DNA from 3 places in the Microbacterium sp. SCN 69-37 genome. Region 2 is predicted to be linked to each of the others. Evidence: predicted binding sites of a transcription regulator. Region 2 holds the regulator's gene; each other region holds the start of a gene.
The links. Region 2 encodes LexA, which represses DNA repair genes until DNA is damaged. Its sites were predicted from a motif close to TCGAACANNTGTTCGA; they were not measured.
Positions count from the first base shown of each region.

Region 1: the regulator LexA is predicted to act here: its motif matches at 6,341-6,356, upstream of umuD (translesion error-prone DNA polymerase V autoproteolytic subunit).
Region 3: the regulator LexA is predicted to act here: its motif matches at 2,442-2,457, upstream of ABS64_RS01480 (HNH endonuclease signature motif containing protein).

Region 1 is NZ_MEEL01000002.1:8,633-16,308, reverse strand. Features, by position in the region: gene ABS64_RS00550 (hypothetical protein) at 234-533, opposite strand; gene ABS64_RS00545 (IS1634 family transposase) at 569-2,074, opposite strand; gene ABS64_RS00540 (PRC and DUF2382 domain-containing protein) at 2,284-3,090, opposite strand; gene ABS64_RS00535 (hypothetical protein) at 3,157-3,822, opposite strand; gene ABS64_RS00530 (TetR/AcrR family transcriptional regulator C-terminal domain-containing protein) at 4,090-4,740, shown strand; gene ABS64_RS00525 (hypothetical protein) at 4,932-5,297, shown strand; gene umuD (translesion error-prone DNA polymerase V autoproteolytic subunit) at 5,885-6,319, opposite strand; gene ABS64_RS00515 (ATP-binding protein) at 6,563-7,624, shown strand.
Region 2 is NZ_MEEL01000024.1:42,152-49,827, forward strand. Features, by position in the region: gene ABS64_RS06080 (prolyl oligopeptidase family serine peptidase) at 1-27, opposite strand, end outside; gene ABS64_RS06085 (methylenetetrahydrofolate reductase) at 177-1,151, shown strand; gene ABS64_RS06090 (hypothetical protein) at 1,162-2,106, opposite strand; gene lexA (transcriptional repressor LexA) at 2,173-2,838, opposite strand; gene ABS64_RS06100 (LysM peptidoglycan-binding domain-containing protein) at 3,149-3,529, shown strand; gene ABS64_RS06105 (histidinol-phosphate transaminase) at 3,564-4,670, shown strand; gene hisB (imidazoleglycerol-phosphate dehydratase HisB) at 4,729-5,340, shown strand; gene hisH (imidazole glycerol phosphate synthase subunit HisH) at 5,337-6,035, shown strand; gene priA (bifunctional 1-(5-phosphoribosyl)-5-((5-phosphoribosylamino)methylideneamino)imidazole-4-carboxamide isomerase/phosphoribosylanthranilate isomerase PriA) at 6,099-6,845, shown strand; gene ABS64_RS06125 (SseB family protein) at 6,829-7,623, shown strand; gene ABS64_RS06130 (DUF1844 domain-containing protein) at 7,639-7,676, opposite strand, start outside.
Region 3 is NZ_MEEL01000016.1:17,191-24,866, reverse strand. Features, by position in the region: gene ABS64_RS01490 (DUF1349 domain-containing protein) at 1-505, shown strand, start outside; gene ABS64_RS01485 (hypothetical protein) at 615-755, shown strand; gene ABS64_RS01480 (HNH endonuclease signature motif containing protein) at 942-2,360, opposite strand; gene ABS64_RS01475 (MFS transporter) at 2,546-3,898, opposite strand; gene ABS64_RS01470 (MarR family transcriptional regulator) at 3,895-4,344, opposite strand; gene ABS64_RS01465 (DHA2 family efflux MFS transporter permease subunit) at 4,423-6,042, opposite strand; gene ABS64_RS01460 (alpha/beta fold hydrolase) at 6,102-6,983, shown strand; gene ABS64_RS01455 (biotin/lipoate A/B protein ligase family protein) at 7,047-7,676, shown strand, end outside.

The DNA.
Region 1 (7,676 bases), on a different contig from region 2:
CCCTCATCCGCCGAACCCACACCCGTTTCGCCGAGTCCACAGCGTATAGCGGTGGTCTCGGTGACCGGGGTGTGGGTTCGGCGCCGCGCGCTTCGCGCGCCCCTCGCGGGCCAGCTCGGCGGGGCATCCCCGTGCAACGCCGAACCCACACCCGTTTCGTCGAGTCCACAGCGTATAGCGGTGGTTTCGGTGATGCGGGTGTGGGTTCGGCGGGGGGTGGGGCCCCGCGGGGGCTAGGCGTGTTTGATGGTGGTGGGTTCGTCTTCGCTGAGGTGTTCGGTCTCGAGCTGGATGGTGCTGTGGTGCACCGAGACCTTGAAGCTCTCGGCGAGGGCCTCGCGGATCTCGTGCAGGATGTCGGGCACGTGACCGTCCTGGAAGCAGCCGTCGTCGACCACCACGTGGGCGGTGATGTTCGGCAGGCCGGTGGCCACCGTCGTGGCGTGCAGGTCGTGCACGTCCTTGACGTGCTCGATCTCGAGGATGCGGGCGCGCACGGCGCCGAGGTCGAGGTCCTTCGGGGTGAACTCCATCAGCACCGCGACGGTCTCACCTGAGTCGTGCCAAGTTAGTGCCCCGCGACGGCGGTGAGGATGGCGTGCGCGTCGGCTCCGGGTGGGGTGGTGGCGGTGATCTCGTTCCCGTTGATGCTGATCGTGACGTCGCGCAGTGGTCGCAGCGCGTGGATCACACGGCGGATGCTGAGCCGGGTGGCTTCTTGCAGGTGGCGTGAGATCGCGAGGGCGGTGAACACGATCGTGAGGTGCGCGTGGATCGAGTCGGCCTCGTGATGGAACATCGGTCTTGCGCGCAGATCGGTCTTCGTCATCCGAAACGAGCGTTCGACCTGGAACAGCTCGTGATACGCCGCCACGACATCGTTGCCAGTGAGTCGCAGGGCGGGGATGTTGGTGACGTAACCCTTCAGCCCGGCGAGCTGGCGGGCCCGGTCCACGAGCACCTGATCGACGGCGGGGCGGGTGCCGGTGAGTTTCACGAACCGGTCTTTCTTCAGCGGCTTCTTCCCGTCGGCGACCTTCTGCGCCCGCTCGACCTGCTTGTCGAGGGTGTGGTTGTCACGGCGATCACGTTTCGCTGAGTAGTGGTAGACCACCCGCCGCTCCCTGGCGTTCGGGCCGACGCCCATGATCCGCTTCGATTCCAGGGTGCCGCCGTCGTAGAGGACGCCGCCGTGCCGGTCGAAGTGTTCTGCAAGGTCGTAGGGGGCCTTGCTGATCCTCGAGCCGACGATGAACGAGAACCCGGCGTCCTCGATCTGGTTCAAGTTGCTGGCCGACAGCATGCCGGCGTCGGCGACGACCACGACGTCATCGACCTGGTGCCGGACCTGAAAGGCGCGGAGCACGGGCAGCAAGGTGAGGGTCTCGCCCGTGTTCCCCGGGAACTCGTGCACCTCCAACGGGAACCCGTCCGCGGTGACGAGCATGCCGACCACGATCTGCGGGTCCACGCGGCGTTCCTTGCTCATCCCCACCTTCCGCAGCTCGTCCTCGTCTTCGGCCTCGAAGTAGAGGGTGGTGACGTCGTAGAGCACCAACTTCAGCACACCATCACGGGTGGCATGCGTGTACGCGGCGGTGGCGAGCTTGTCCCGCCAGTCCTGCTCGACGCAGCGGGACAGAGTCCGCCAGATCGTCCGCAACCCCGGCGCCGGCACCCCGAGCTCGTCGAGGACCCGGATCGTATCCGCCTTCGAGGTCGGCTCGATGACCCGGGCGAGGACCAGCTTCATGAAGGTATCGTCGTCGACGGCGGCCGCGAACCCGAGACGTCGATACGCGGCCTCCAGCACGTCCCACAACACCCGCGCACGCGAACCCGTCACGATCGGCGCCACTCCGAGCGGCGCGGTTGGGGTCAACGCGTCGAGATCGAACGCGAGCTGCCCGGCGGTGATCCGCTCTTTCGCGATCTGCACGAGCACGGCCAGTTGCGCGTCGTCGTGCGCGGAGCCGAGGTGCTCGACAATCGTGCGGACCCCGCGGTGCTTACGAGCGATCTGCACCGCCGTCGCACCGGACGCGGTCTTCACCTTCCGCACGAACAACCCCACCGAGCGAGTCTAAGTCGCTGTCGTTAGTGCCCCGAGCGGACACCAACACTCCCGGAAAATCAACGATCTCAGGCTAGAGAAGACCAAAACACGAGAAAGTGGCACGAGTCAGGTCAGGAGTGAACTGCGGTTTCTACGGCGGGCTCAGCGGTGGTGGAGTCGTGCCGGTCAGGAGCCCGCTCTGAACTGACCGGCACGACAGGGGTGGTCTACTTCGAGGGACGGCTGTCGGTGTCTGGGTCGACCAGCTCGATCTCTTCGTGAGACACATCTTCGGTGACCTGCTGCTGCTCGGTGACCGTCTCCGTACCGAGGCTGACACGCTCGACCGGGACGGTCTCCTTGCTGGTGACGACACGCTCACCCGTGAGGACGACTTCGTGCTCCTCCGAGGTCAGGTCGCCGCCGGCCATCGCGTCGCCGATGTTTGCGTCGGTGATCGGTTCCCGGGTGACGGTGACTTCCTCGTGGCTGACCGGGACGGTCTTGGTGACCTGCTCGGTGACGATGTGCTTGCGCAGCCGGGCGCGTCCGGTTTCCACCTTTTCGGTGCCGACGTGCAGCTGCTCCTCGGAGCGGGTCATCGCGTCATCGGTGGTCGGACCGGACACGTCGTAGCCCTCGGTCGACTCGCGCGACTCTCGGGTTCCGGCGCCGGGGTCAGCATCCTGGTCGTACAGGGGCGCGTCCGAGGTGGTGGTGGGGGCGCTGTTGCCGTAGTAGTCGTACAGGGCGTCTTCTTCTTCGTGGCTGATGTTGCCGTCGCTGGAGATCCGCGGGGCGTCCTTGACCTTGTCCTTCGTGTACGAGACACGGACGTCGTTGCCGTCGAAGGACGCGTCATCCAGCGGGGCGAAGGTTTCGGAGGTGCCGAACAGGCCGGTCTTGATGGTGACCCAGGTGGGGGTCTGCGCCTCGGAGTCGACGTAAACCTGACCGACGGAGCCGATCTTGTGGTCATCGGAGCCGTACACGTCGGCGCCGATCAGGTCGTTGAGGTTGGTGGTGTCAATCATGGTTTGGTTCTCTCTTTCCCCCGGGACGGGCGCCCGGGACATCAGTGATGGATGGAGACGAGGGTGTTAGCGGCCGAGGCCGGCTTTGTCGACGCGGCGGTGGTAGCGCATCCCGGCGAGGCCGCCCAGGATGGCGCCGGCGAGGGCGACGAGGGCGGCGACAACAGCGGTGATGATGCTCCCGGCCGTCAGGTCGCCCTCGTTGATCGGGATGCGGGGGAAGCTGTTCAGGTTCCCGAGGATGTTGAACTGGGCGCCGGCGATCGCGGTGACGATCGCGAGGACCACGGCGATGATGATCGCCCACAGCCACACCGCGACACCCTGCTTGACACCGTCGAAGCGTGCCATCCGCCCCGCGACGTACCCGCCGCAGAAGTAGGCAACGAGCAGAATGACGGCCAGCCCGATGGAGCCGATGATGCCAACGGTGGCGGCATTGTCCGCGGCGGCATCGGCCGCCCGGTTCGGGTCGACCTGGTTTCCCAGACCGATCGCGGTGCCGGTCGCGGCGAGCAGCGCGGTCAGGATCACCGCGGTCCCGGTGGCGGTCAGCCAGCCGAAGAACGCGGAACCGAACTTCATCCCCCCGAACTGCTCCTTCTCCCGCGCCAGCACCTGCTCCCGGGTGGTGTCGCCACCGGTCACGGTGTGCGCGGCAGTGCCGGCCGTGCCGGAAGACGTGTTCGGTTCGGGGCGGTCATAGGGGTTGGGTGTGCGACTATCCGGCATCAGGTCTCCTCGTTCGGGTGCGCCCATCGACGTGCGGGGGCGATAGCGGCAGCTTCGCGGGTAATCAAAGACGCCATAGAGATGGGGTGGGGCTTGCTATTGGGGTGTTTACGCCGTAAGCCTGGCCTGAGCGTACACCGTAAGCCGGTCGGTTTCGACAATGCTGGTGGTTGCGGTCTGTTTCCGGGGGAGTATTGACATGGAGGTACGCGCGTGAGTAAAGAAACCGCAGGATCGTCGTCGCCGCGGCTGAGCCGCGATCTGATCGTGAAGAGCGCGCTCGAGATGATTGACCGCTCCGGCGCACAAGGCCTGTCGATGCGGGCGCTGGGTCAGCAGCTGAATGTGGAGGCGATGTCGCTGTACCGGTATGTGCACGGCAGGGAGGACCTTCTCGAGGGGGTCGTGGCGTTGCTGATGAGCGACCTGACCGCGGCGTTGCAGAAGGAGAAGGGGGAGCACTGGCAAGCGTTCCTGCAGTTGGTCGCTCACGAGGTGCGCCGCATCGCCAGTGAGCACCCGCTTGCCTTCCCTCTGGTCGCCACCCGGCACCCCGCAGCGCCCTGGCTGCGCCCGCCGCTGCGCAGCATCGAGGTCGTCAACACGTTCCTCAGCGCGCTGATCGAGGAAGGGTTCACCGACGCGCAAGCAGTCGGCGCCTACCGGTCCTTCAGCAGCTTCCTCCTCGGACAACTCCTCCTAGAATCCTCGGTCCGCGGAGCCCAAACCGCGCCGGTCGAAGAACCACTGGATGAAGGAGATGCGAGCATCCCGCACCGCGACGGGAACCTCTCCCTCGACGAGGCCCCCGAAGTAAAGCGGCTCCGGTCCCTGCTCAGCGAGGACCGCAGTGAAGAAGAATTCGAAGTGTCCCTCGAGGTACTCCTGGACCGACTCGACCGGGAGCTCTCCCAATAAGCACATTCGCATCACCAGATCGATCGTCAATACGCGGGATCTCGGCACGGAACGGTTGCATCCCGCCGATCACGTATTGACGCAGCAGAACGGCAGGAAGCCGCGGCGGGGCGGACCCTGTTGTGGTTGTTCTCGCACCGGCTTGAGCCGCTCTCCGCAGTGGGCGCTCGCGCATCCAATATTCTCTTGGCGTGGGGACCCTGTACTACGAAGGATCGGTGACACCGATCCACATCGATGATCGTGCGCTCGCGCATCTGAAGGTCGTCATTGCCACAAAGCTCCGCCGCAGTGAGAGCTTCACCCTGACATGGCATCATCCCGATGATCAGGCACACAGACGCAGCACGATCTGGTTGCATCCCTCGATTCCGCTGCGGTTCGTGTTCGAGAATCCCGAGCCCGTCAGACTGAACCAACGGTGGCTGCACGAGCTCGCCGGGTCTGCGAACTCCACCGCCGGCATCACACTCGCCGCCGAGCATCTGATCACCACCGCCGAGACGGCGGACAGCGCCGGCTCCAGCGTGAGTGGCGATTTGGAGGTGCACGCATGACAGCCGAGCGCTGCGACGTCGCGTACTCGTGGAAGCTACCGGACGGTTTGCCTGACGTTGTCGGGATCGAGTCTCGGCAGCGCCGGCTAGTGGTTTCTCCGCGAGTGCTGCGAGTTGAACACTGGCCAGCACATGACTCGCCCGGGGCACTACACGTCTTCATCAACGGCGCGCGGGTGCGCGTCGATGGAACACTTGGCAGCGACAAGGGACTCGGGTTCAGCGACGAACCCGACAGATGGGGCGAACTCGTACGCCACACAGATGAGCTCCCCAACTGGACCCGCCCATATCTCGAGGCCGCGCGCGCCTGGGAAACAGCGCGCGGCAACTCCCGACTACCCCGACTACGACTGATCTAGCAGGTGCGTTTGCCACCGCGACCCCGCCTCGCATTGACACCCGACGGCGGCTCAGCGCATTTCGTTGCACTTAGTGCAGCGAGAAAATCAGCTAGTGCAACGAAAAGACCTCTTGTGCAATGAGAACACGTTCCCGACAACCACGGTCGGCACCGCCTCGAGCGCGGGATTGAACACCCGCTCGAAGGACACGTAAGCGCTGTTGACGTCGACGTGGGCCAGCATTCAGGGCCGCCGTAGGTGGTGGATCGAGAAGGTCGCCACGCCCCAGATCACAAGCTCGGAGAGCTCGGGCACCGCGATGTCGGGATGCTCGGCGTTCTCGGACTTGAGCGTCACTCGGCCGGCGGAGATCTGCAGCCGTTTGATCGTCAGCTGCCCGTCGAGAACGGCCACCACGACATCACCGTCCCGCGGCAGCTTCGAGCGGTCGACCAGGAGCTCGTCGCCGTCACTGATCCCGGCTTCGGTCATCGAGTGCCCGGACGCGCGCACGATGAACGTCGCTTCCTGGTCGTCGACGAGCATCTCCGTCAGATCGATCGGCCCGTCGTAGTAGTCCTGTGCAGGGGACGGGAACCCGCACGCCACCGCGACGGAGGAGGCCTGCAGCATCAGCACGGTCGGCTCGTCGACGGGGCGAGGCGACAGCGCGAGCATGATGGCCTCCCGGATCGGCTATCGAATATGTGACCGATCCAGAGTATGTGAATCTCTCCCGACATTAGAACGGGTATCCTGCACGCTCCCGCTCGTGGTGCGAGAATGGGGACCATGACCTCGACCGCGCCCGACGATGAGGAGATCGCCGCGATTATCCGGGCACGGCGCACTATGGACGGTGAACCCCGCGCCGGCGTCGACGTCGACGCGCGGCCGGGGATCTGACCGGGAGGTCTGCCGATGCTCTCACCCGCCGTCGACGTCGAACCGGTCTCCACCGCGCAGGCACGCGCAGCGTGGGGCACCGGCGTCGCGCCTCTGCTCGAGGCGTTCCCGGACCACGCCGGCGACATCCTCCGCGCGATCGCCTTCGCGCACCGCGCGCCCTTCCCGGTCCCGGTGTTCATCACCGGGCGACCCGGCGCCGGCAAGACAACCCTCGCCCGAGCGATCGGCGAGCTCACCGGGCGCAGTGTCCCGCTCGAACTCCCGCAGCGATCGCTCGCATCCATCCGCAAGGCAGCCACGCCGGGGGAGCCGCTCGTCCTCGACGACATCGCGCCCGCGCACTCCCGCGCCCGGCCGGCGATGTTCACCCAGATCCAGGCTGAGGTCTACGCCAGCCGCAACTCCCCGCTGAACGCCGCATCCCTCGTCGTCGCCACCGGCGAGCAGAAGATCGACGAGCTTAGCCTGCAGCGCACCCTTGCCACCCGCATCAACAGGCGCCGGGCGCCGCGAGAGATCTACGCGCAGCTGCAGTCGCCAGCCGCGGCCGCGGCACGCCTCAGCGTGCACACCTACCTGCAGGCACAGATCCCGCGCGTGACGCTGCGCAGTGCGGACAGCGCCGCCACACGCCTCGCCCTCGGCGTCGACATCGAGCACGAACGACGCCGCGACGCCGCCCTGCACGTCGGGGGAGTGATCCTGCGCGCGCTCGATCTCGACGCGGGCACCAACCGTCACCGGATGCCGCGCGAAGACCAGATCCTCGTCGGCGTCTACGCCGCCCTGCAGTACGCGCTCGACAACGGCGCCCTCCTCGGCGGTCGACCCACCGCCGGCGACTGGGTGCTCGGCCGCCGCGACGAGGACTACCTGTACCTGATACCCGGCGAGATCCTGCCGATCGTCCGCGCCGAGATCGACGACGACACCCTCACCAGCAACGCCGTCGCGGCAGCCCTCGAGGATCGCGGTCTGCTGTACCCTTCCCGACGCCAGGGCCGCAGCATCCCCCGCAGCATCAACGGCACCCTCACCCGCGTCTGGCGTCTCAGCCCCGCTCTCCTCGTCTGAGGCGACACGCCGACGACACTGCCGCGGCCTCGCCGGCTGTCGCGTCGCCGCC
Region 2 (7,676 bases):
GGATCCATAAGGGTGCACATCGACCATGGCTGCCACGCTACGCGTGTGCGACCTGCCACGTCGGCAGGCACGTGCCGTCACACGCGGGTGAGGGCACCGCCGTGGCTCTAAAGTGGGGCATCGAGGCCGGGGCCGACCGGCCGCACGACCCCGACCCGAGAGGGAACCGAGCGAAGATGGCCCACGAACCTCGCGTCGGCGCTCCGGCGGCCGCCGTCACGGCCTCGCCGCGGGTACCGTTCTCGTTCGAGATCTACCCTCCGCGCACCCCCGAGCAGCTGCCTGCTCTCTACGAGACCATTCGCGTGCTCGCCGCCGCCGGTCCGCGCTTCATCTCCGTGACGTTCGGAGCGGGCGGCTCGACGACCGACCGCTCGCTCACCGTGCTGACGCACATCCTCCGCGAGACGACCGTTCCGCCCGTCGCGCACGTGACCTGTGTCGGCAGCAGCTACGCCGAAGCCACGACGGTCATCCGCGACTTCCTCGATGCCGGCATCACCCGCTTCCTGGCGCTGCGGGGCGACCCGCCCGTCGGCATCGGCGAGGACGACATCGTGTTCGGCGATCTGGAGTCGGCCGCTCAGCTCGTGCAGCTGATCGGCCGGGTGCAGGCGGAGCGCTCGCCGTATCGGGAGCGTGAGATCCCCGGGCTTCCGGGAGCCGTGCAGGTCACCGACGGCGACCGCGTCCAGATCGCCGTCGCGGCGTTCCCGAACGGTCACCCGCGTTCGCGTCACCGCTACGAGGACATCGACGCACTTCTCGCCAAGCAGGCCGCCGGGGCGACGTCCGCCCTGACACAGCTCTTCTTCCACGCCGACGAGTACCTCGACTTCGTCGAGCGCGCCCGTGCGGCCGGGGTCGTCATCCCGATCGTGCCCGGGATCATGCCCATCACCTCTCCGGGGCGACTGCGCCGAGTGCTCGAGCTCACCGGAGATGCGCGCCCCGACGCTCTCGCCGCGGCGCTCGAGTCGGCTCCGGATGCCGCCGCGCAGCGCGCCGTCGGCCTCGCCCATGCCGCCGACCTCGCGCGGTCCGTTGTCGCCGGCGGCGCCGACGGCATCCACCTCTACGCCTTCAACAACCACGACACCGTTCTGGGCGTGCTGCGCGCCGCAGAGCTGATCTCCGAAGCGAGCCCCTGACGCCGTCCGCTCAGTCGGAGGACTCGTCCGCCGCCGCGCGGCGAAGACCCCAACGACTCCACGCGCGGCGAAGAGCCGCCGCGCGCACGGACTGACCGGCGAGCCACGCGCCGGCGGCGACGGCGAGAGCGATCGCCAGAGCTGCGCCGGTCGCGCCGACCGCCGCCGCCAGCAGCTGGTCGAAGACGGCGGCGGCCGCGGCCGGCGTCAGCGCCGTCCCGGCTGCGGCGGACGACACCGCCGCCCGCCCCGCGGCAGCCGCGATCAGCAGCGCCCCGAGGCACGCCGCCGCCGCGAGTGCGGCCCGCCGGAGGGCGTTCAGGCGTCGCCGCGCGAGCGCGATCCCGCTGAGGAACAGGATGACGGTAGCGACCGGCATCCACCATCCCACCGTCACGCCGAGCGCATATCCCGTTCGAACGGCGGCGAGGGTGTCTCCGGAGCCGATGACCACGACGTGATCGACGGAGGGGATGAGCGTCGCCCACGCCACGCCCTGCGCGCTCAGACGTTCCTTCACGCCCGCCACCACGGCGCCGACCTGGATGCCGAGTCCGGCCTCGGTCTGCACCACGACGCCGGCGCCATCGGAGGTCGCGGCGAGCGTGAGCGCGCGATGAGACTGCCGGAGAAGCTGTTCCCACAGCGACCCGAAGCCGTCTGAGCGGATCGCGTCGGCGATCGTGTCGTGCACGAGAGTCTGCACGGCGGCGGCGGCAGGCGCTTGCAGTCGCCGCAATGCGTCCGCGGCCCGGTCGCCGACGCCCAGCCCGATGATGCCGTCGACGATCGAGCCGGTGAGGGCGTCGGCGTCGAGCCTCGCGTCCACCGCGTCGGCGGATGCCGCGATCAGCGCGTCCTGCACGGTGGTCGAACGGGCCAGCGGCACAAGCGTCGCGGTGAACGCGTCTTCGTCGACCAGCTGCACCCGCGCCCAGACGCTCAGGATGGACAACGGGAGGCAGACGACGGCCAGGACGATCGCGACGGCCGATGCGAGGGCGCGCCCCCCGCGACATGATCAGATCGCGCGCAGGACGGCCACGACGCGACCGAGGACCACCGCGTCGTCGCCGAGGATGGGCTCGAAGGAGGAGTTGCGGGGGAGCAGCCACGTGTGGCCGTCCCGCTGCCGGAAGGTCTTCACCGTCGCTTCGCCGTCGAGCATCGCCGCGACGATGTCGCCGTTGTCCGCGGTCGGCTGCGATCTCACGACGACCCAGTCGCCGTCGCAGATGGCGGCGTCGATCATCGACTCGCCGCTGACCTTGAGCATGAACAGGTCGCCCTTGCCGACGAGCTGGCGGGGGAGGGGGAAGATCTCCTCGACCTGCTGGTCTGCCGTGATCGGCACGCCCGCCGCGATGCGCCCCACCAGAGGGACCAGTGCCGCATCGCCCACGGCCGGAACGAGGTCGGCGGGATTCTCGGCGGCGGCACCCGGCAGATCGATGAGGACCTCCATCGCGCGCGTCTTGCCGGCGTCGCGGCGGAGGTAGCCGCTCAGCTCCAGCTGGTTGAGCTGGTGGGTGACGCTGGACAGCGACTTCAGGCCCACGGCATCGCCGATCTCGCGCATGCTCGGCGGGTAGCCGTGGCGCGCGATGGAGGTCTGGATCACCTCGAGGATCTTCAGCTGCTTGTCGCTGAGGTTCTTCCGCCTGCGTGTCTGAGGCTTCTCGGCCATATCGCGCGCTCCTTCGATCGCGTCCCCGGAAGGCAGAGCCTTCGAATGTCGGAGGTTGGTGATGGGGTCGTCTTGTCGAAACCGTATCCGGTTTTCGCACGGTCGGACGGCACGCGTGCGCGTGTCGGATTCGATTCATCTGCGAGAACCGTATCGCTTGACACTCGAACACTATCGAAGATAGATTCGGAACAGAGATTCGCATCCGGCTCTCCCGGCCGAGAGGCGGATGCGAATCTCGACTCGAATCTTCGAGGTGACGCTCTCACCCCCGACGCCGCGGCGCGGGACACGTCTCAAGGAGGAACCCATGACCACGATCGACATCCTCGGCGCCTCGCCCCGCGGCCGTGTCATCGCGGCGGCCCCCGCCACCCGTCTGCGCCTGACGGTTCGTGGTCGCCGGGTGCTCGCCTTCCTCGCCTCCATCCCCGTCATCGTCGCGCTCGGTATCGGCATCGTGTCCGGCGGCGGCGCGCTGGCCTCCAATGAGGGATCCTCGGGAGTCACGTTCACCCACGTCACGGTTCAGCCGGGCGACACGCTCTGGTCGATCGCACGCGCGGTCGCACCTGACGTCGACCCGCGCGACGCCGTCGACGCGATCGTTCGACTCAACGCCTTGGACTCGGGCAGCCTCGATGCCGGACAGAGCATCGCGATCCCCGCCGAGTACTCCGCCGGCCACTGATCAGCCTCGTCCGCTCATCACGGCGACCTCTACGATGGTGAGGGTGAGCGTTCGACTCGATGACCTTCCCCTCAGAGACGACCTGCGCGGCCTGACGCCCTACGGCGCTCCCCAGGCTCCGCTGCCCGTCGCGCTGAACGTCAACGAAAACACGCATCCGGTGCCCGAAGCGGTCGCGGACGACATCCTCGACAGCATCGCCCGTGCGCTCCGGGAGGTGAACCGCTATCCGGATCGCGAGTTCACCGCCGTGCGGGAGGGCTTCGCGGACTACCTGGGTCATGGCCTGTCGGCCGCGCAGATCTGGGCGGCGAACGGATCCAATGAGGTTTTGCAGCACCTTCTGCAAGCGTTCGCCGGCCCCGGTCGGACGGCCTTCGGTTTCGCACCGACCTACTCGATGTACCCGCTGCTCACTCGTGCCACTGGCGCGACGTACGTGAGCGGGACGCGCGGCGTCGACTACACACTCGCCCCCGAAGACGCGGCCGCTCAGGTCGACCGTGCGCAGCCGGATGTCGTCTTTCTGTGCGCGCCGAACAACCCGACCGGAACGCCACTCGGACTCGATGTGATCGAGGCCGTCTATGACGCCGCACCGGGCATTGTGATCGTCGACGAGGCCTACCAGGAGTTCGCGCCCCGCGATTCCCGGTCGGCACTGACGCTGCTGCCCGATCGGCCGCGGCTGGTCGTGTCTCGCACGATGAGCAAGGCCTTCGCGTTCGCCGGCGCTCGCGTCGGCTACCTCGCGGCCGACCCCGCCGTCATCGATGCTCTGCGTCTGGTGCGGCTTCCCTACCACCTCAGTGCGCTGACGCAGGCGGCGGCATCGGCCGCGCTGCGTCACGCGCCGGCGATGCTCGCGATGGTCGACGAGATCGTCGCTCAGCGCGACCGTATCTCCGCGACACTCGACGCGCTCGGCTACCGCCCCTTCGAGAGCTGGACGAACTTCGTGCTCTTCTCCGGTGTGGAAGATCCTGCGGCGACGTGGCAGGGGCTCTACGACCGCGGCGTTCTGATCCGCGATGTCGGCATCGCCCACAGTCTGCGTGTCACGGCGGGCACCGCGGAGGAGTCGACGGCGTTCCTCGACGCGCTCGCCTCACTCGGCCCGGGCGGTTCCGGCGCGCACTGACGGTGAACGCCGGGGTAACACGCCGGGCCGGCGCGCGGGCTCTCGGTAGACTCGGCTCATGAGCACCCCGGCCCCCCGCACGGCATCCTTGCGACGCGCGACCAGCGAGTCCACGGTCGAACTCGATCTCGACCTCGACGGCACCGGGCACAGCAGCATCGACACCACGGTGCCGTTCTTCGACCACCTGCTCACAGCCTTCGCAAAGCACTCGCTCACCGATCTCACCGTGCGCGCCTCGGGAGACACCGACATCGATGCGCACCACACCGTCGAAGACACCGCGATCGTCCTGGGTCAGGCGATCCGTCAGGCGCTCGGCGACAAGAGCGGCATCTCGCGCTACGGGGATGCGCTCGTTCCCCTGGACGAGGCGCTGGCCCAGGCCGTGGTCGACATCAGCGGGCGCCCCTATCTGGTCCACACCGGGGAGCCGGTCGGGTTCGAGCACCATCTCATCGGCGGCCACTTCACCGGGTCGCTCGTGCGTCACACGTTCGAAGCGCTCGCTTTCAATGCCGGTCTGACGATGCACGTCACGGTGCTCGGCGGACGGGACCCGCACCACATCGCCGAAGCCGAGTACAAAGCGTTCGCGCGGGCCTTCCGGCAGGCGAAGGCGCTCGACCCCCTGGTCCACGGCATCCCCAGTACGAAGGGCGCCCTATGACCGACGCCACCGCAGGGCTCGAGGCCGGTACCCGCATCGAGGAGCGGCCTCTCGTGGCTGTGCTCGACTACGGGTCGGGCAATGTCCACTCCGCGGTGAAGGCCCTCGTCGCCGCGGGAGCCGATGCGCGGCTCACGGCCGATCGTGGCCTGATCCACGACGCCGCAGGTCTGGTCGTACCCGGCGTCGGAGCCTTCCGGGCCGTGATGGAGTCCCTGCGCGCCACGCGCGGCGACGAGATCATCGAACGTCGTCTCGCCGGAGGTCTGCCGGTGCTGGGCATCTGTGTCGGCATGCAGGTGATGTTCGAGCACGGTGTGGAACGCGGTGACGACACCGAGGGGCTCGGCGAGTGGCCCGGCGCGGTCACCGAACTCGACGCGCCGGTGCTCCCGCACATGGGCTGGAACACGGTGCGGGTGGGCGAAGGCTCGACTCTTTTTCGCGGCCTGGAGCACGAACGGTTCTACTTCGTGCACTCCTACGCCGCCCAGCACTGGTCGCTCGAGGTCACGCGGCCGTTCCGTCAACCCGCCCTCACGTGGTGCGACTACGGCACGCCGTTCCTCGCCGCCGTCGAGAACGGACCGCTGTCGGCGACGCAGTTCCATCCCGAGAAGAGCGGCGAGGCCGGCATCCGGCTTCTCGCGAACTGGATCTCCTCGCTTCCGCAAGACCTCACCCGCACCCGGTAGTAGTCTCTCTGCTTGTGTGTCCTCGTGTCCGCGCATGGCGGGCACTGAACCCTTCCTGGAGCCATGAACGATTTCGCGTCGACCCCCGAACTGATCCTCCTGCCCGCCGTCGACGTCGCCGACGGCAAGGCGGTACGTCTGACGCAGGGTGAGGCCGGCACCGAGACCAGCTACGGCGATCCCGTCGACGCGGCGTTGGCTTGGGCGCGCGACGGCGCCCAGTGGATCCACCTCGTGGATCTGGATGCCGCCTTCGGACGCGGCAACAACGCCGCCGTGCTGCGCAAGGTCATCAAGCAGCTCAAGGGCGTGCAGGTGGAGCTGTCCGGAGGAATCCGCGACGATGCGACCTTGGAGGCCGCCCTCGAGTCGGGGGCGAGCCGCATCAACCTGGGCACCGCGGCGCTGGAGAACCCGGAGTGGGCGGCGGACGTCATCGGCCGCTACGGCGATGCGATCGCCGTCGGGCTCGACGTGCGCGGCACGACCCTGGCGGCCCGCGGCTGGACCCGCGACGGCGGCGACTTGTGGCAGGTGCTCCAGCGGCTCGAAGACGCCGGGTGCAGCCGTTACGTCGTCACCGACGTCACCAAGGACGGCACGCTGAAGGGCCCGAACCTCGAGCTGCTGCGCGAGGTCACCACCCGCACCGTCAAGCCGGTCGTCGCCTCGGGGGGCATCTCGAACCTCGACGACATCGCGGCCCTGCGCGAGCTCGTTCCGCTCGGCGTCGAAGGGGCCATCGTGGGTAAGGCACTCTATGCGGGGGCCTTCACCCTCGCCGAGGCGCTGGATGTCGCCGCAGGCTGAGAGTCCCGACGACGCCGCAGCCCACGCCTGCGCCGCGGATTCCGCAGGCGTCCCCTGGGAGGGGCGCTCCTTCGAGCCCAATCCGCACGCCGGCGACGACGGCTCTGCAGACGCTGCGCTGCTGTCGGCACTGCTGAGCTTCCGCCGGGGCGAGGGTGATGCTCGTGCGGTCGTCGACGCCTACCGCACGGCACGCCTGTTGATCCCGCTGGTCGCCGAGGCCGGCGATGTGGGCGTCGCCCCGTCCGGCCACACCGTCGACAAGACGCAGGAGCTGTCCATCGTGACGGTCGCCGCGCCCGACGGGCGGCGTGTGCTCCCCGTGTTCACGTCGGTGCGCACGATGGCGGCGTGGGATCCGAAGGCGCGACCGGTGCCGGCCGACGGCATCCGTACCGCCTTGGCCGCCGCTGCCGACGATACGGACCTGATCGTGATCGACCCGGCATCCGAGACCGAGTTCGTTCTGCGTCGCCCCGCGGTGTGGGCCCTCGGTCAAGGGCTGGCCTGGGAACCCGCGCACACCTCGCCGGAGGTCTATGCCGGGCTGCAGGACTCGATCGGCTCCGAGCTGGGCGTGCTCGACCTGTCGGTGGCGCCGGGGGATCCGCAGGCGCGTCTGCGCGGCCCGGAACTGATCGTCCGTCTGCAGCTCGTGGATGGGCTCGACCAGTCTCAGCTCGACGCCACCCTGCAGCGGCTGGCGGCACGGTGGGCCGCCGACGATCGCATTGCGGTGCTGGTCGACTCGCTCACGGTCAAGCTCGTCCGCGGCTGAGCGCCGCGCCGGGTCTCACGTGACGGGTCCGGTCCACTTCTCGCCCGGGCCCT
Region 3 (7,676 bases), on a different contig from region 2:
GGCCGTCACGGCCGTCGAAGGCAGTGACGCATGGCGCCGCACGGCGTACGGCTTCATCCACGACACCGAGCACGCGCTGATCGCACCGCTGCCGGTCGGGACGGCCATGGAGGTCGTCTTCGAGGCCGACTTCACAGCGCAGTTCGATCAGGCGGGACTGTTCGTGCGCGCCGACGATGAGCGCTGGATGAAGGCCGGAGTCGAGAACGCCGACGGTGTGCTCGGCGTCGGCGCCGTCGTCACCGACATCATGTCGGACTGGTCGGTCGGGGCCGTGCCGGAGTGGGCCGGGCGGCCGTTGCGCGTGCGCGTGAGCCGTGGCGAGGATGCCCTCACGGTACGCGCCGGCGTCGACGGCGAGCCGTTGCGTCTGGTGCGGGTCGCGCCGTTCCGCGGCGATCTCGACGCGCAGGCGGGACCGATGGTGTGTGCGCCGACGCGCGCCGGCCTCGAGGTCGTGTTCACCGAGTGGCTGCACACCGACGCCGACGCGTCGCTGCACTGATCGCGCCCGCGGCTCGTACCGGCGCAGCTCCTGCGTGCGCGCGACGAGGTCTCGCAGCTGTTCGAGCTCTCCGTCGATCACGCCCGCTGCGCGTGCCTGGATCAGGACGTTGCCGGCCGACGCCCTGGCAGAGTTCTTCCGCGGCTACGTGCGGGGGTACGACCTCGACGCGCTCGAGCAGCTGCTCGACGCGCGCGCCGCCGAATCCCTCGCGAGCGGCGAGGGTTCCGGCCCGGCTGCCACGTCGTGAAGCGGGGTCCCTTCCGCGACGGCTGGACGTCGGCCCGAGCAGCGTGCACTCCGGGTGCACCCTGGGACGACGTCGTGTCGGAGTCGCTCGCGGGCCCGTCGCGTCTGACCCACGACGCGTGTGCGCTCGCCGTGGTGCGGGTCGTCGCAGGAGCGTCGACTGCTCGCTGACCTGTGCCCACCTCGCTCAGAACGGGGGCGGATCCTCGGTCGCGGGAACGAACCTCACCAGTGACGGTGGCCGGTCGGTGTAGCGGCGCCCCGTGGGGCCGGTCCACTCGAGTGTTCCGCCACCGAGATGGCGCACACGCCAGGCGGTGTGATGTTTCATCGTGTGGTGGCGTCGGCAGAGGTGCGCCAGGTTCTCGTGGGCGGTCGCGCCGCCGTCTGCCGCTGCGGTCGTATGGTCGCGGTCGCATCCGTGGGCCGGCCGGGTGCAACCGGGCGCGCGGCACCGTTCGTCGCGCGCGGCGAGGTAGCGGGAGAGTTCCGCGCTGGGGCGATAGCGGTCGACGGCGACCGGGATACCGGTGTGCGGATCGGTGAACACACGATCCCAGCCGGGCGCCAGTCCCGCGAGTCGGCGGCCGATCGCCGGGTCGATGGGGCCGTGACCTGCGAGCATGGCAGGTCCGCCCGCCGGGTCTCCGGCGAGGGTCAATGCGGGGACCGTCACCTGGATGCGGGCGCGGATGGCGTCCAGGCCCGCACCGGTGGCCGTCGTCGATGGTGCTGCGGTCAGCAGGAGGTCGCCGAAGACGTCGGCGCGGACCTGCGCGAGGGTGCGGCGCTCCGCGTCGGCGGATCGGCTGGTGACGACGGTGTCGGCATCGTCGCCTCGGGCTCGCCGGGGCTCGCCGCACGCATCCTTGGAAGTGTCGGTGTCGGTGTCGGTGTCGGTCCGGTCGACGATCGTCCGAGCGCGTGTCGTGAGCGAGTCGTAGATCGCGTACGCGATCGGCGCGGGCAGATCGGCGATGAGTCTAGCCATGCCGTCGTCGAGGTCGAACAGGCGCACGGATCGCTCGTCCGTTGCCCGGTGCACGGCGTCGTCGAACGCCGCCGGGTCGATGGTCGCCGCGATGGCTTTCGCCGCCTGGGTCATTCGCGAGGGAGATTCCGTCCGTGCCGCCTCGAGCGCGAGGGTTTCGAAGCGGGCGCGATCCTCGCTCGTCCGCAGCACCGCGCCCGCTCGCGCGATGGCCCAGGCATGGCTTGCGTCGATCTCGCCGTCGGCCCATGACGCGTGGGTGCGAGGAAACAGCGTGGTCAGCAGATACGCCTCGGACATCCGTCGCTGCACGCCCCGGTCTGAGGCGCGCATCGCCATGCCCAACTCCAGCGCCACTTCCCGAAGCGGCAGGTCCGCGTCGCTCGACCGGAGGGGTGAGCTGCCCCGCTGCTGAGCTTCTTGTCGCAGCAACGCGGTCCGATCCGCGACCAGTCCGACCGCGTCGGCGAGAAGTCGAGCTTCCTCGGCCTGGACTTCGGCTATCCGCCGCCGCGCATCCACCACATCGGCGACCAGCCGGTCCAGCGCCGGCCACGGCGTATCGAGCATGCGGCCGATGTCGGCCACGTCTTCCCGCTGCGCGCTCACGTGCATCATCCCCTCGCTCCGGACAGGCCGGAGCGCAGAACCCGCATCAGGATCGGGGGGATACGCGGGGCTTCTCTCCTTCGATAATAGAACAAAGATTCGAATACTGCAATGGACATTTCGCACACGTCGTGATCCGCGACGGGGTGCGATGCATGATGGGTGGCGGCAGAGGCCGATTCGTGGTGGTGCTACCGCCGTGTCGGATCGGGCAGCGAGATCGGCGTCGTTCCCGCCACCTCGTCGCTGAACTCCTCCGGGGTCACGATCGACAGGGGCCGGGTCTCGTCCAGCGAGAGGGCGAAGCGGCGCGACTCGTGACGGTGCAGGCGCCCCGACCACAGCAGCCATCCGAAGCCGCCGGCGAAGGCGACGAATGCCGCCGCGGCCCCCAGCAGGATGGCGGCACGCGCCCCGTACTCCGCGGCCACCCAGCCCACGATGGGCGCGCCGATCGGCGTTCCGCCCATGAGGATCGCCATGTACAGGGCGAGCACGCGCCCGCGCAGCGCCGGATCGGTCGTCGTCTGCACGTAGCCGTTCGCCGTCGTGAGCGTCGTGACGACCGAGAACCCGGTGAACATCAGCGTGATGGCGTACAGCCAGTAGTCCGGCATGAACGCCGAGACCGTTCCCGCGACCGCGAACATGCCGGTGCCCACGATCACGAGACGCATCCGCGCACGATCCCGCCGGGCGGCCAACAGGGCCCCGGCGAGTGAGCCGATGGCCAGGATCGAGCTCAGCAGCCCGTAGCCGTCGGCATCCCGTCCGAACTCCAGGGCCATCGTCGAGGCGAAGATCGGGAAGTTCATGCCGAACGCGCCGAGCAGGAACACCATCACGAACGTCACCATGAGGTCGGGGCGGCTGCCGACGTAGCGGAAGCCGTCGGCCAGACGCGATGCCCCGGGCGCCGTGATGCGCGGCACGAGTTCCTCGGAGCGGATCAGCCGCAGAGCCACGATCATCGCGAGGAACGTCACCGCGTTGATCAGGAACACCCAGCCGGTGCCGACCGCGACGATCACGACGCCGGCGGCGGCGGGCCCGATCATCCGGGCGCCGTTGAAGGATGCCGCGTTCAGTGCCACCGCGTTCGAGGCGTTCTCGCGGTCGACGAGATCCGACACGAACGCCTGGCGCGTCGGGTTGTCGAACGCCGCCACGAGACCCAGCGCGAAGGCGAAGACGTACATGAGGGGAAGCGTCATGACGCCGCTGAGGATCAGGATGCCGATGGTCGCCCCGAGCACGAGAAGCGAGCTCTGCGTCACCATCAGCAGCCGTCGCCGTTCGAAGCGGTCGGCGACCCAGCCCGTCACGCTCACCAGCAGCAGGGGAGGCGCGAACTGCAACGCCATCGTCACGCCCATCGCCCCCGCGTCGTTGTGCGTGAGCTGCGTGAGCACGACCCAGCTGAGCGCCGTGGCCTGCATCCACGCGCCGATGTTGGACACCAGTGCGCCGATGAACCAGACGCGGTAGTTGAAGACCGAGAAAGAGCGGAACATCGCATTCGACGCGCGGGTGGGCGAACTCATCGGGCTGCCACCTCCCGCATCAGCTCGGCGGCGGAGCGCAGCAGCTCGCGCTGCGACGCCGTCAATGCGGCCAGGGCGTCTTCGAGCCACGAGTCGCGGCGCCGGACGGTCTCCTCCACGACCGCGCGACCCGCGTCGGTGAGCGCGATGTTGACCTTGCGGCGGTCGTCGGCGTCGGTCGTGCGCGTGAGGTAGCCCGATTCCTCCAGGCCGTTCACCGTGCGGTTCATCGACGGCGCCGACACGCGCTCCCGGTCGGCGAGTTCGCCGAGGGTGTGCTGCCCGTGCACCGACAGAGCGGCCAGCACGGCGAACTGCGCGTCGCTCATGGTGTCGACCGCCCGCTGGGAGCGAAGTCGTCGCGCCAGACGGAAGGTCGCCATGCGCAGTTCGGCGGCGGGTGCGGAGAGGTCGGGTGCGGCGGGGGCGGGCGTCTCGGGGCTCATGCTGATACTTAGCATCGCTCATTAGTCTTGCTAAGTATCACGTGGACGGTGTCAGGCGGATGCCGCCGGCGCCGGTTCTCAGCTCCGCACGGGCGGCTCCTCGGCATCCGTCTCGCCTCGCCGCCGCTCGCGGCCCAGCGGAATGGTCGCGAGAAGTCCCACCACCAGGAAGCCGGCCGCGGTGAACGCCGACAGTCGCGTCGCATCGGAGAACGCCGCCTTCGCGTCAGCGGCGATCGGCGCGGTCGCCGGGTTCGCGGCGAGGCCCGCGATGGCGCCGCCGGAGCTGTCGACGACGGCCGACACGATCTGATCGCGCTGCTGCGGCGGCAGGCCGCGGTCGTCGAGCGACGACGACAGGATGCCGGCGGTGCCGGTGAACAGCACCGTTCCGAGGATCGCGATCCCCAGCGCCGAGCCGACCTGTCGGGCCGTCGACTGCGTCCCCGACCCCTGTCCGGACAGCTCGACCGGCACGTCCTGCAGGATGACTCCGGTCAGCTGCGCCGTGGCGAGTCCCACGCCGAAGCCGTAGACGAACAGCGCGGGCAGCAGCCACAGCCAGGCCGACTGCGTCCCGGCATCCGCGCCGACGACGAGGCCCGCCGCGACCACGCCCACGATCTCGGCGACGAGTCCGGCGCGGACGATCAGCACCGCGCTGACCTTGCCGTTGGAGGCTCCCGCGAACCCGCTGGCCACGAACGAGCCCGCGGCGAGCGCGATGAGGATGAGGCCGGTCTGCAGGGCGTCGAATCCGAGGACGAACTGCAGCCACAGCGGCAGCGACAGGATGATCCCGAACTCGCCCAGCGCCACGACGAGCGCGGCGATGTTGCCGCTGCGGAAGCTCGCGATGGAGAAGAGGCGGGGATCGAGCAGGGTCGGTCGTCCCCGACGCGCCTGGCGCCGCGACCACGTCACGAAGCCCACCGCCGCCAACAGTGCCAGCGCGAAGGCGACCGGTACGGGCGAGACGGAGAACGGCCAGCTCCAGCCGGCGACGGTGAACGGGGCGTCGACGTCCCACCATCCGAGGGTGCGGCCTTCGATCAGTCCGAAGACGAGCGCTCCGAAGAGGAGGACCGACAGCACCGCGCCGAGCGCGTCGATCGCGGGCGCGTTCTGGGCGCGCGACTCGCCCACCGCCCACAGCACGCCGATCGCGATGATCACGCCGAGGGGGATGTTGATGCCGAAGGCCCACCGCCACGAGAACGAGGTCGTCAGCCAGCCGCCGAGGAGGGGCCCCACCGCCGCCATTCCGCCGATCGTCGACCCCCAGACCGCGAAGGCGATGCCGCGCTCACGACCCTGGAAGGTCGCGTTCAGCAGCGACAGCGTGCTGGGCAGCATCATCGCACCGCCGACGCCCTGCACGAGACGGGCGAGGATCAGCAGGTCGCCCGTCGGCGCGAACGAGGCGATCACCGACGCGACCGTGAACAATGCGACGCCGATCAGCAGCAGGCGTCGCCGTCCGATGCGGTCGGCGAGCGACCCGAACAGCAGCAGCAGCGCGGCGAACACGAGCGTGTACGCCTCCTGCACCCACTGCACCTGTGTGGAGGTGATCCGCAGGTCGTCGACGATCGCCGGAATCGCGACGTTGACGATCGTCGAGTCCACGATGATCAGCGCGACCGCGAGGCTGATGAAGACCAGGCCGATCCAGCGGCGTGACGTGACGTCCTTCATGAATAGCTAGCTTATCTAGCAATTTTCCGGCTGCCAACCGCCGGTCCTAGACTCGGGCCATGGCAGCGGCGCAGCGCGAGGAACGTTCCTTCATCGATCCTCACGGCATCCGCACCATCTACGACGTCTACGAGCCGGGCGGCGACGCCGCCCGCGTCCGCGGCGTCGTGCAGATCCTCCACGGCGTCGGGGAGCACGCGGGCCGCTACGCCCACGTCGCCGAGGCGCTCACGGCCGCCGGCTATCTCGTCTACGCCGACGATCACCGCGGGCACGGGCGCACCGGCCTGGAGCAGCACGGAGGCGACGTGCGCCGGCTGGGTCGACTCGGCCCCGGTGGGCTTCGGGCCGCCGTCGCGGCCTGCGCTCAGTTGAGCAGCATCATCCGCGCCGACCACCCCGGGCTGCCCCTCATCCTCGTCGGGCACTCGTGGGGCTCGTTCCTCGCGCAGATGCTGCTCGACCGGCATCCGCGGGACTACGACGCCGTCGTCCTCACCGGCTCGGCCCTGCGCTGGCCCGGAGCCCTGAACTCGGGTGACCTCAACGCGCCGTGGAAGGCGCCCGATGCGATGGGATCGGAGTGGCTGTCCTCCGACCTCGCGGTCGGCCGCGCGTTCCTCGACGACCCGCTGACGACCTCGGAGCCGCTCGCGAAGCTCTTCGGGCCGCTCGACACGCTGCGGCTGATCGGAAAGCCCGCGAAGGACCTTCCCCGCGACGTGCCGCTGTTGCTGATGATCGGGCGCGACGACACCGTCGGGGGCCCGCGCAGCATCCACCGTCTCGCCGAGGCGTACCGGCGCCGCTCCGGCCTCACCGACGTCACGACGCTGATCTACCCCGACATCCGCCACGAGGTGTTCAACGACGTGACGCGCGAGGCCGTGATCGCCGATCTGATCGCGTGGATCGACCGGCACCTCCTGCACGCGGTGTGACGGCCGGATCGCGTCGCGCCGACGGTGCGCCGGAGGGCTGCCTCGACCTCGTACGCTGGAGTCATGCACGGGGAGTACAAGGTTCCGGGCGGCAAGCTCGTCGTCGTCGACCTCGAGGTCGATAACGGGCGCATCGCCGATTTCCACCTCGCGGGGGACTTCTTCCTCGAGCCCGACGACGCGTTGGCCGACATCGACGCCGCCGTCACCGGGCTTCCCGTGGAAACGGATGCCGCGGGCATCGCGGCCGCCGTCCGCGGGGCGCTGCCCGACGGCGCGCAGCTGCTCGGGTTCACGCCCGAGTCGGTCGGCACGGCCGTGCGCCGGGCGCTCGTGACCGCTCCCGGTTGGCGCGACTTCGAGTGGGAGGTCGTGCACGAGAAGGCGGTCTCGCCCGCCATGAACCTCGCGCTCGACGAGGTGCTCACGACGCGGGTGGGCGATGGTCGACGCAAGCCGACCCTGCGTATCTGGGAGTGGAACGAGTCGGCCGTCGTAATCGGCTCGTTCCAGTCGTACCGCAACGAGGTCGACCCCGAGGGCGCGGCGCGGCACGGATTCGACGTCGTGCGGCGCATCTCCGGCGGTGGCGCCATGCTGATGGCGGCGGGCTCGATCGTCACCTACTCGCTCTACGTGCCCGCCGCGCTCGTCGCCGGCCTCACCTTCGCGGACTCCTACGCGTTCCTCGAC